Regions from separate parts of the Amycolatopsis sp. NPDC052450 genome, predicted to be linked through region 1. Evidence: riboswitches for the same ligand, from Rfam matches in the RefSeq annotation. Region 1 holds a riboswitch; the other holds the start of a gene.

Region 1 (5,045 bases):
TTCAGGTTCGCGCCGTCGACGTACACCTGGCCGCCCGCGTCGTGCACCAGCGCGCAGACCTCGCGGACGGTGTCCTCGTAGACACCGTGCGTCGAGGGGTAGGTGATCATGATCGCGGCGAGGTCGTCCGCGTGCTCGTCCACAGTGGACCTGAGGTGGCCGAGGTCGATGTTGCCCTCGTCGTCGCATTTCACGACGACCACGCGCATTCCCGCCATGACCGCGCTGGCCGCGTTCGTCCCGTGCGCGCTGGACGGGATCAGGCAGACGTCACGTGCCGCGTTCCCGCGTTCGCGGTGGTAGGCGCGGATCGCCAGCAGCCCGGCGAACTCGCCCTGGCTTCCGGCGTTCGGCTGCAGGGAGACCGCGTCGTAGCCGGTGATGCCGGCGAGCCACTGCTCCAGATCCTTCACGACGGTGAGCAGCCCTGCCGCGTCCCCGGCGGGCGCGAACGGGTGCAGACCGGCGAACTCGGGCCAGGTGATCGGCTCCATTTCGGCCGTGGCGTTGAGTTTCATCGTGCAGGAGCCGAGCGGGATCATGCTCCTGTCGAGCGCGACGTCCTTGTCGGACAACGCCCTCAGGTACCGGAGCAGCGCCGTCTCCGAGCGGTGCGCGTGGAAGACCGGATGCGTCAGGTACGCGCTGGTGCGGCGCAGATCCGGCGGGAAGCCGTCGGCGGTGTCCGCGTCGAGCGAGTCCACATCGGACACCGCGACCCCGAACGCCTTCCACACCAGGGAAAGGTGCTCACGGGTCGTCGTCTCGTCGCAGGCGATGGCGACGTGGTCCGCGTCCGCGAGCCGTAGGTTGACCCCGAGTTCCCTGGCGGTGGCGACGATCCCGGTCGCGCGGCCGGGGACGGCGACCATGACGGTGTCGAAGAACTCGCAGTGCACGACGTCGACACCGCTTTCGGCGAGTCCCGCCGCGAGCACGGTGGCCATCCGGTGCGCGCGGTTCGCGATGGCACGCAAGCCTTCGGGGCCGTGGTACACCGCGTACATCGAGGCGATCACCGCCAGCAGCACCTGGGCGGTGCAGATGTTGCTCGTCGCCTTCTCGCGGCGGATGTGCTGCTCGCGGGTCTGCAACGCGAGCCGGTACGCGGGCGCGCCGTCGGCGTCCTTCGACACCCCGACCAGCCTGCCGGGCAGCTGCCGTTCGAGCCCTTGCCGGACGGCGAGGTACGCCGCGTGTGGCCCGCCGAAGCCCATCGGGACGCCGAACCGCTGCGTGGACCCGACCGCGACGTCGGCGCCGAGCTCACCGGGCGACCGCAGCAGCGTCAGTGCCAGCGGATCCGCGGCCATCACCACCGCCGCGCCCAGCGCCTTGGCCTCGGCGATGGTGTGGTCCCATTCGCGGACGACGCCCGACGCGCCCGGATAGGACAGCAGCACGCCGAAGAAGTCGCCGCCGAGCCCCAGCCCGGTGATGCCCTGGGACAGATCCGCGGTCACCAGCTCGATGCCGAGCGGTTCGGCGCGGGTGCGCAGGACCTCGATCGTCTGCGGAAGGGTGTCCTCGTCGACGACGAACCGGGCCGATTTCGCCTTGCCCGCCCGGCGGACCAGCGTCATCGCCTCCGCCGCGGCGGTCGCCTCGTCCAGCATCGACGCGTTGGCGATCGGCAGGCCGGTCAGATCGGCGACCATGGTCTGGAAGTTGAGCAGCGCTTCGAGGCGGCCCTGCGAGATCTCCGGCTGATACGGCGTATACGCGGTGTACCAGGCCGGGCTCTCCAGCACGTTCCGGCGGATCACCGGCGGGGTCACGGTGTCGTGGTAGCCGAGGCCGATCATCTGGACCATCGGCCGGTTGCGCGCGGCCAGCGCGCGGAGTTCGGCGAGCGCGCCGGTCTCGGTGGCGGGCGGCGGGAGCTCCAGCGGTGTCGCGGATTCCCGCAGTGACGCGGGAACGGCCCGCTCGGCGAGCTCGTCCAGCGAGGCGACTCCGACGACGTCGAGGATGCGCGCGAGCTCTTCGGTGCCGGGGCCGATGTGCCGGTCCGCGAAGGGGGTTCCGGATTCGAGAGCGGCCAGTGAAACAGGCTCCATCGGGGACCTCCCAAGACGCGGGGGTGGGGCCGGGACGGATTGTCCTGGCCCTCCCCACTCTGTCCGTACCCCCGTGGGGGCGCCTGAGAGTTTCGCCCGAGTGTTGAGCCGGGCTTGCACCGTCGGCGGGGCCGCCAGGCTGTGACCTGGCGAACCACTTTCCAGAGGCGTCTCTTCCGCGCGGTCCAGGGTGCCTGAGAGGTTCCGGGGAGGACTTGCTCCTTCGGCGCCGAGCTCAACGGTTATCGGCTCGGTCTCTCCCGCGCGGATTCGTCGACCGCGGAAGTGAGCCTACCCTGCCGCCCCCGCGGCTTCATGATCAGCCGGTGCGACGTGCGTTACGGCGCTGCGTGAGCTCGTCCGGCGTGACCGTTTCGATCACGCCGCCGTCGGCCCGCTCGGCCTGGAACTCGTGGATGGTGCCGCTGATCTCCTGCATCGCACCGCTGACGGCGATGCCGAAAACGCCCTGGCCACCTTGCAGTAAATCGACGATCTCTTCGGGCGAGGTGCACTCGTAGACGGTGGTGCCGTCGGAGAACAGGGTGACCCTGGCGAGGTCGCGGACACCGCGCAGGCGCAAGTGGTCGACGGCGACGCGGATGTTCTGGAGCGAGACGCCGGTGTCCAGCAGCCGCTTGACGACCTTCAGGACGAGGATGTCCTTGAACGAGTAGAGCCGCTGCGAACCGGAACCGTGCGCGGTGCGGATGCTCGGCGCGACCAGCTTCGTCCTGGCCCAGTAGTCGAGCTGCCGGTAGGTGATCCCGGCGATCTGGCAGGCTGCGGGACCGCGGTAACCGACGAGTTCGTCCGGGAGGGAAGAGTCGGGGAACAGCTCGCCCTGCTCGCCGTCAGCGACCGGAACGAGCGGCTCTTGAGGGCTACCAGCCTCGACCACGCCATGCCTCCCCTCGCCCGACCTGGCGGCCGGCGAACAAAGCCGCGCGGACCCACGTGAGCCCGCACCGGAGTTCATCGTCAAGACGAATGCCCCAGACATCCGAATCACACCTTGGCGATTCACCCTCATTGACGGTAAGCGCGTCCGGCAAACCGGTCAACGCGACGCGCGGTCGGCCTCAAGCTCTTCTTGAGGCTTGTCGAGCACCGTCCCCCGTTCGGCCGCACGCTTGCCACTTTTACTCAGCCGTGTTAATTTTTACTCATGCAAGTAACTCCCTCCACCCAAAGTGCCATGCAAGAGGTTCAGGCGGAGCTGGGGCTGTCGGTCACCGAGGCGGCCCGGCGGGCCCAGATCATCGGGGCCACGATCGCGACGATCTCCGACCTCGGCTACCACAAGACGTCGTTCGCGAAGATCAAGGAGCGCGCCGGGCTCTCCAGCACCCGGATCATCTCGTACCACTTCACCAACAAGGCAGGCCTGATGCAGGCCGTGGTCACCACCGCGACCGGGATGAAGGACAAGTTCCTCGAAGAGCGGATCCAGGGCACGACCGACCGGGCCGGGCTGCTGCGCGGTTACATCGAGTCGGAGATCGCGTTCCTCGGCTCGTACCCGGAACTGGTGCGGGTCATGGTCGAGATGGCTTCGAGCGGCTCGGACGCCGAAGGCTGGTTCATGTCGGCGCCGATCGTCGAGGAGTTCCGGACCGGCCGGCTCGAACGCCAGCTGCGGCAGGGCCAGCGGGAAGGCGCTTTCGGCGAGTTCGCGCCGGACGTGATGGCGCTGTCGATCGCGCAGGCCATCGACGGTGTCGCGGCGAAGTTCGCGGCCGACCGGAAGCTGGACCTGGAGCGGTACGGGCGGGAGCTGGCGGACCTGTTCGTCAAAGCGACCGCCGCTTGACCGCCGCGAACCGCATTCAGAGGACTAAACGCACGCACGACGAAGGGGCGGCGCCAGTGGCGCCGCCCCTTCGTACGAGATCCAGGATGTGCTCAGGTGTCCGCGCCGCGGAAGTCCTCCGGCGAGACCGAGTCGAGGAACTCGCGGAACTTCTCGACCTCGTCCTCCTGCTCGTCGGGGATGATGAGACCCGCTTCCTCCAGCACCGCGTCGACGGCGTGGATCGGGACCCCCACCCGCAGCGCCAGCGCCACCGAATCACTCGGCCGCGCCGAAACCCGGATGTCCCCGTCGAAGACCAGTTCCGCGAAGAACGTGCCTTCCTTCAAGTCGGTGATGACGACCTGCTCCAGTTCACGGCCCAGCGCCCCGATGACCTCCTTGAGCAGGTCATGGGTGAGCGGACGGGCCGGGCGGACTCCCTGCTGCTCCAAGGCGATGGCGGTGGCCTCGACCGAGCCGATCCAGATCGGCAGGTAACGCTCGCCTTCGGTTTCCCGTAGCAACAAGATCGGCTGATTCGCGGGTAGCTCCACCCGCACGCCGACGACGCGCATCTCGCTCATCGGGCTTCGCCTCCCTCTCGTGCGCACGGGCTGCAACGCTTGTCTCGACGACCAAGCGACGGCAATCCCGACGCTACCCGTCTTCCGAGCGCTGTGCTCGCTGTCTCCGACATTCTCGGTTCGCCCGTGGCAAACCCAACTCTCACGGTACGGCATAGGGTGCCGAACATTCAGTCATTGACAAGTGGCCTCACAACGGCTCCCGGCCCCCCTGGAGCGGTTCAACCGCCTGTGACTGCCCGTATTCCGGCCTTCACCAAGAGCGTGTGCAACGCCACGGTCAACGCGGCGAGCTCCCGGACGACCTCGTCGCCCCTCGCCTGGGCGTCCTCGTCACGATGCCGATACACCGGGGTCACGATCTGCTCCAGCAGGCCGACCTCGCGGTCGGCCGCGGCCCGGAAGGCACGCAGATGTCTCGGCTCTATACCGAATTCGGTCATCGCTTTCACGGTCTTCGCCACGAGGACCGCGTCGGGATCGAAGAAGCCCGCCGCGCCTGGGCGGACGAGACCGTATTGTCGCAGCTCAGCCAGGGTGGCGGCGTCGATGCCCGCCTGGCGGAGCAGATCTTCCTCGGTCAGCCTGATCTCTCGATCGGTCTCG
Region 2 (5,045 bases), on a different contig from region 1:
GGCGATCATCGCGTCGCAGAAGCGGTCGATCTCGCCGAGGTCCTCGGATTCGGTCGGCTCGACCATCAGCGTGCCCGCGACCGGGAACGACATGGTCGGCGCGTGGAAGCCGTAGTCGATCAGGCGCTTCGCGACGTCGTCGACGCTGACGCCGGTCTCCTTGGTGAGCCCGCGCAGGTCGAGGATGCACTCGTGCGCGACCAGGCCGTCCTGGCCGGTGTACAGCACCGGGTAGTGCTGGTTGAGGCGTTTGGCCACGTAGTTCGCGGCGAGGACCGCGACCTGCGTCGCGGCGGTGAGCCCGCCCGCTCCCATCATGCGGACGTACGCCCACGAGATCGGCAGGATCGACGCGGAACCGAAGGGAGCCGCGCTGATCGGGCCGACACCGGTCTCGGGGCCCGCCTTCGCCAGCATCGGGTGGTTCGGCAGGTACGGCGCGAGGTGCGCGCGGACCGCGACCGGGCCGACGCCGGGGCCGCCACCACCGTGCGGGATGCAGAAGGTCTTGTGCAGGTTCAGGTGCGAGACGTCGCCGCCGAACTCGCCCGGCTTGGCGAGACCGAGCAGGGCGTTGAGGTTCGCGCCGTCGACGTAGACCTGGCCGCCCGCGTCGTGGACGATCTTGGCCAGCTCGTCGATGCCGTGCTCGTACACGCCGTGCGTGGACGGGTACGTGACCATGATCGCGGACAGCGTCTCGCGGTTGGCCTCGACCTTGGCCCGCAGGTCTTCGAGGTCGACGTTGCCCTCGTCGGTGCACTTGACCACGACGACGCGCATGCCCGCCATGACCGCGGAGGCGGCGTTCGTGCCGTGCGCGGACGACGGGATCAGGCAGACCTCGCGTTCGGTCTGACCGTTGGCGTGGTGGTACGCGCGGATCGCGAGCAGACCGGCGAGCTCACCCTGGCTGCCCGCGTTCGGCTGCAGCGACACCTTGTCGTAGCCGGTGACCTCGGCCAGCCAGCCGGCCAGCTGCTCGACGAGGACGTGGTAGCCCTCGGCGTCCTCGGCCGGGGCGAACGGGTGGATCCCCGCGAACTCGCGCCAGCTGATCGGCTCCATCTCGGTGGTGGCGTTCAGCTTCATCGTGCAGGAGCCGAGCGGGATCATGCCGCGGTCCAGCGCGTAGTCGAGGTCGGACAGGCTGCGCAGGTACCGCAGCATCGCGGTCTCGGAGCGGTGCGAGTGGAAGACCTCGTGCGTGAGGTACTCGCTCTCACGGTGCAAACCGGCGGGCAGCGCCTGGGCGCTTTCGGCCTCGTTCTCGACACCGAACGCGTTGAGCACCTTGGCGATGATCGCGGGCGTGGTGACCTCGTCGACGGCGACGCGGACGTGGTCGGCGTCGACCGGGCCGAGGTTGATCCCGTGCTCGCGCGCGACCGCGACGACCGCTTCGGCCTGTCCGGGCATGCGGGCGAGGACGGTGTCGAAGAACCCCTCGTGGACGACCTCGACACCTGCCGCGCGGAGGGCGTCCGCCAGGCCCGAGGCGAGCTCGTGGACGCGGGTCGCGATGCGCTTGAGGCCATCGGGGCCGTGGTAGACCGCGTACATCGCGGCGAGCACAGCGGGCAGCACCTGCGCGGTGCAGATGTTGGACGTCGCCTTCTCGCGGCGGATGTGCTGCTCGCGGGTCTGCAGGGCGAGGCGGTACGCGGGGTTGCCGTCGGCGTCGACCGAGACCCCGACCAGGCGGCCCGGCAGCGAACGCTCGAGCCCGGCGCGGACGGCCATGTATCCGGCGTGCGGCCCGCCGTAACCGAGCGGGACGCCGAAGCGCTGGGTCGAACCGGCGGCGATGTCGGCGCCGAACTCACCCGGCGCGGTGATCAGCGTGAGGGCGAGCAGGTCGGCGGCGACGGTGTACAGCGCGCCGGCGGCCTTCGCGGTCTCGGAGATGGCGGAGTAGAAGCCCGCGCCGCGCAGCACGCCGGAAGCACCCGGGTACTGGACGACGACGCCGAAGAACTCGTCCGGCAGACCGGTGAGCAGGTCGCGGACCTCGACCTCGACGCCCATGGCCTCGGCGCGGGTGCGGACGACGGCGATGGTCTGCGGCAGACACTCGGCGTCGAGGACGACCTTGTTCGACTTCGCCTTCGACGCGCGGCGCATCAGCATGACGGCCTCGGCGACCGCGGTGGACTCGTCGAGCAGGGAGGCGTTCGCGGTGGCGAGACCGGCCAGCTCGGAGACCATGGTCTGGAAGTTGAGGAGGGCTTCGAGACGGCCCTGCGAGATCTCCGGCTGATACGGCGTGTACGCCGTGTACCAGGCCGGGTTCTCCAGCACGTTGCGGCGGATGACCGCCGGGGTGACCGTGTCGTGGAAGCCGAGGCCGATCATCTGCGTCATCGGCTTGTTGAGCGCGGCGAGCGCGCGAAGCTCGGCGATGGCGTCCTCTTCGGACGCGGCGGGGGGAAGTTCGAGGTCACGCGTGACCCGGATCGCGGACGGCACCGCGGCCTGCACCAGGGCGTCGAGGCTGCCGTAGCCGACCTCGGCGAGCATCTTGGCCTGCTCGGACTCCGAGGGGCCGATGTGCCGGTCGTCGAAGGACGTACTGGTCAAGGGAGCTCCTTGGGTCAGGCGCCGGATAGACCGGTGCGCTGGGAACTCCCCCTCTGTCATGGCACCTGAGAGTTTCACCGCATGTGATGCGGCTTTCACCTTGGGTGAGGCGCACTTGCGCGCCTTCTTTCCAGAGTGGCCTCGCGGAAGCGGTAGTGAGTACCTGAGAGATTCCGGGGAGTTTGCTCCTTCGGTGCCCCACCACGTTCGTGAGGGCTCTCCCGCTCCAGCTCAACGGCCCTTGTCTGTAGTTGTGCGCACACCGTACCTGGCGTGTTCGACGCGCGTCTACTTCCACCCGACGACGTCACTTGCGTGTCTGGAGCCGTAACTCACGTGCTTGGAGCCGTAACTGGTGAGTTACGGCTCTGATCACGCGAGTTATGGCTCCAAGCACGCGAGTTACGCGTTCTCCATCATCATCTCGGCGGTGATCGTGCCGCAGAGTTCGGCGCACCGCGTCATCATGTCGGCCGCGTCGGCGAGTTCGGCGTCACCGGTCCTGGCGCACTCCTGGGCGCACATGCGCATCATCTGGGAGGCGAGGCCGCACATCTTCGCGCACATGCGCATCATCTCGAGGTCGGCGACCATGGCGGAGCAGCGCATCATCATGTCCGCGCACATGCGGGACATGTCCGCGCAGGTCACCATCATCATCCCGAGTTTCGCGCCGCCCACCTCCATGCAGCGCGTCAGCATCTCTTCGCACCGGACGTGGCACTCGTTGCACAGGTCGATGCAGTCACGCATGGCGGTGCTCATCTGCCGGGTCATTCTTCGGGCCTCCCGCGCTGTTCGGATCGCGGAACCGTGCGGCTCCGTGTCTCAGGACTACAGCGCAGGTCAGCGGCCCGCCATCCCAGCCACCGGGACGAGTGACGGGGTGGCGGGCCAGAGCGACGCAATTAGGTGACGAATCGCGCCGAGGCGTGTCGCAAGTAGGTGACGAATTGCGTGGGGTCAGAGAGGGGTCACGTAGGCGCCCGAGATGCCGCCGTCCACCAGGAACTGCGAAGCGGTGATGAACGAAGCGTCGTCGCTCGCCAGGAAGGCGACCGCGGCCGCGATCTCCTCCGGCTCGGCGAACCGCCCGACCGGCACGTGCACCAACCGCCGCGCCGCCCGCTCGGGGTCCTTCGCGAACAGTTCCTTCAGCAGCGGGGTGTTCACCGGACCCGGGCACAGCGCGTTGACCCGGATGTTCTCCCGCGCGAACTGCACGCCCAGCTCCCGGCTCATCGCCAGCACCCCGCCCTTCGACGCGGTGTAGGAGATCTGCGACGTCGCCGCGCCCATCACCGCGACGAACGACGCCGTGTTGACGATCGAGCCCTTGCCCTGCCGCCGCATATGCGGCAGCACCGCCTTGCAGCACAGGTACACCGAGGTCAGGTTGACCTTCTGCACCTTCTCCCACGCGTCGATGCCCGTGGTCAGGATCGAGTCGTCTTCGGGCGGGGAGATGCCGGCGTTGTTGAACGCGACGTCGACCGAGCCGAAGGTGTCCACAGTGGTCTGGAACAGGGCCTCGACCTGCTCGGCGTCGGTGACGTCGGCCTGCACGAACAGGCCGCCGACCTCGTCGGCCGCGGCCTTGCCCGCCTCGGCGGAGATGTCGCCGATGACGACCTTCGCGCCCTCGCTCGCCAGCCGCCGCGCGGTGGCGAGGCCGATGCCGCTGCTGCCACCGGTGATGACCGCGACGCGGCCCTCGAAACGCTGAACCATTCCTATTCCTCCGTGCTGATAAAGACGTTCTTGGTCTCGGTGAAGGCGTCGACGGCGTCCGGACCGAGTTCCCGGCCCAGCCCGGACTGCTTGAACCCGCCGAACGGCGTCCAGTACCGGACGGACGAATGCGAGTTCACCGAAAGGTTCCCGGCCTCGACACCGCGGGCGACGCGGAAGGCGCGGCCGACGTCGCGCGTCCAGATCGAGCCGGAAAGGCCGTACTCGGTGTCGTTGGCCATGGTCACCGCGTCCGCCTCGCCGTCGAACGGGACCACGGCGACGACCGGGCCGAAGATCTCCTCCGAGGCCAGCGGATGCCGCAGGTCCGGCGGGGTGACGACGGTCGGCGCGAACCAGTACCCGGGGCCGACGGGCGCGTTGCCCCGGAAGGCGACCGGCGCCGCGTCGTCCACATAGGACGACACCTTCGCGTGATGCCCCGCCGAGATCAGCGGCCCCATCTCGGTCACTTCCAGCCGCGGATCCCCGACGACCACACCGTTCACCGCGGGTTCCAGCAGTTCCATGAACTTCTCGTACACGCTCGACTGCACCAGGATCAGCGACCGCGCGCAGCAGTCCTGCCCGGCGTTGTCGAAGACGCCGTACGGAGCGGTGGCCGCGGCCTTCTCCAGGTCGGCGTCGGCGAAGACGATGTTCGCGTTCTTGCCGCCGAGTTCCAGCGTCACCCGCTTCACCTGCGCGGCGCAGCCCGCCATGATCTGCTTGCC

Evidence for each region. Region 1 has a riboswitch for glycine ahead of gcvP (aminomethyl-transferring glycine dehydrogenase). Riboswitches for the same ligand answer to the same signal wherever they lie in the genome.
Region 2: linked by a shared signal. The riboswitch ahead of gcvP (aminomethyl-transferring glycine dehydrogenase) and the one ahead of gcvP (aminomethyl-transferring glycine dehydrogenase) in region 1 are both predicted to bind glycine.

The regions. Positions count from the first base shown of each region.
Region 1 covers NZ_JBIUAQ010000016.1:75,094-80,138, forward strand. The annotation lists gene gcvP (aminomethyl-transferring glycine dehydrogenase) at 1-2,060, opposite strand, end outside; glycine riboswitch at 2,232-2,333, opposite strand; gene ACIHAO_RS25220 (MerR family transcriptional regulator) at 2,380-2,961, opposite strand; gene ACIHAO_RS25225 (TetR/AcrR family transcriptional regulator) at 3,259-3,873, shown strand; gene ACIHAO_RS25230 (bifunctional nuclease family protein) at 3,966-4,439, opposite strand; gene ACIHAO_RS25235 (MerR family transcriptional regulator) at 4,661-5,045, opposite strand, start outside.
Region 2 covers NZ_JBIUAQ010000042.1:14,434-19,478, reverse strand. The annotation lists gene gcvP (aminomethyl-transferring glycine dehydrogenase) at 1-2,580, opposite strand, end outside; glycine riboswitch at 2,624-2,724, opposite strand; gene ACIHAO_RS38975 (hypothetical protein) at 2,983-3,357, opposite strand; gene ACIHAO_RS38970 (3-oxoacyl-ACP reductase) at 3,544-4,311, opposite strand; gene ACIHAO_RS38965 (aldehyde dehydrogenase family protein) at 4,314-5,045, opposite strand, start outside.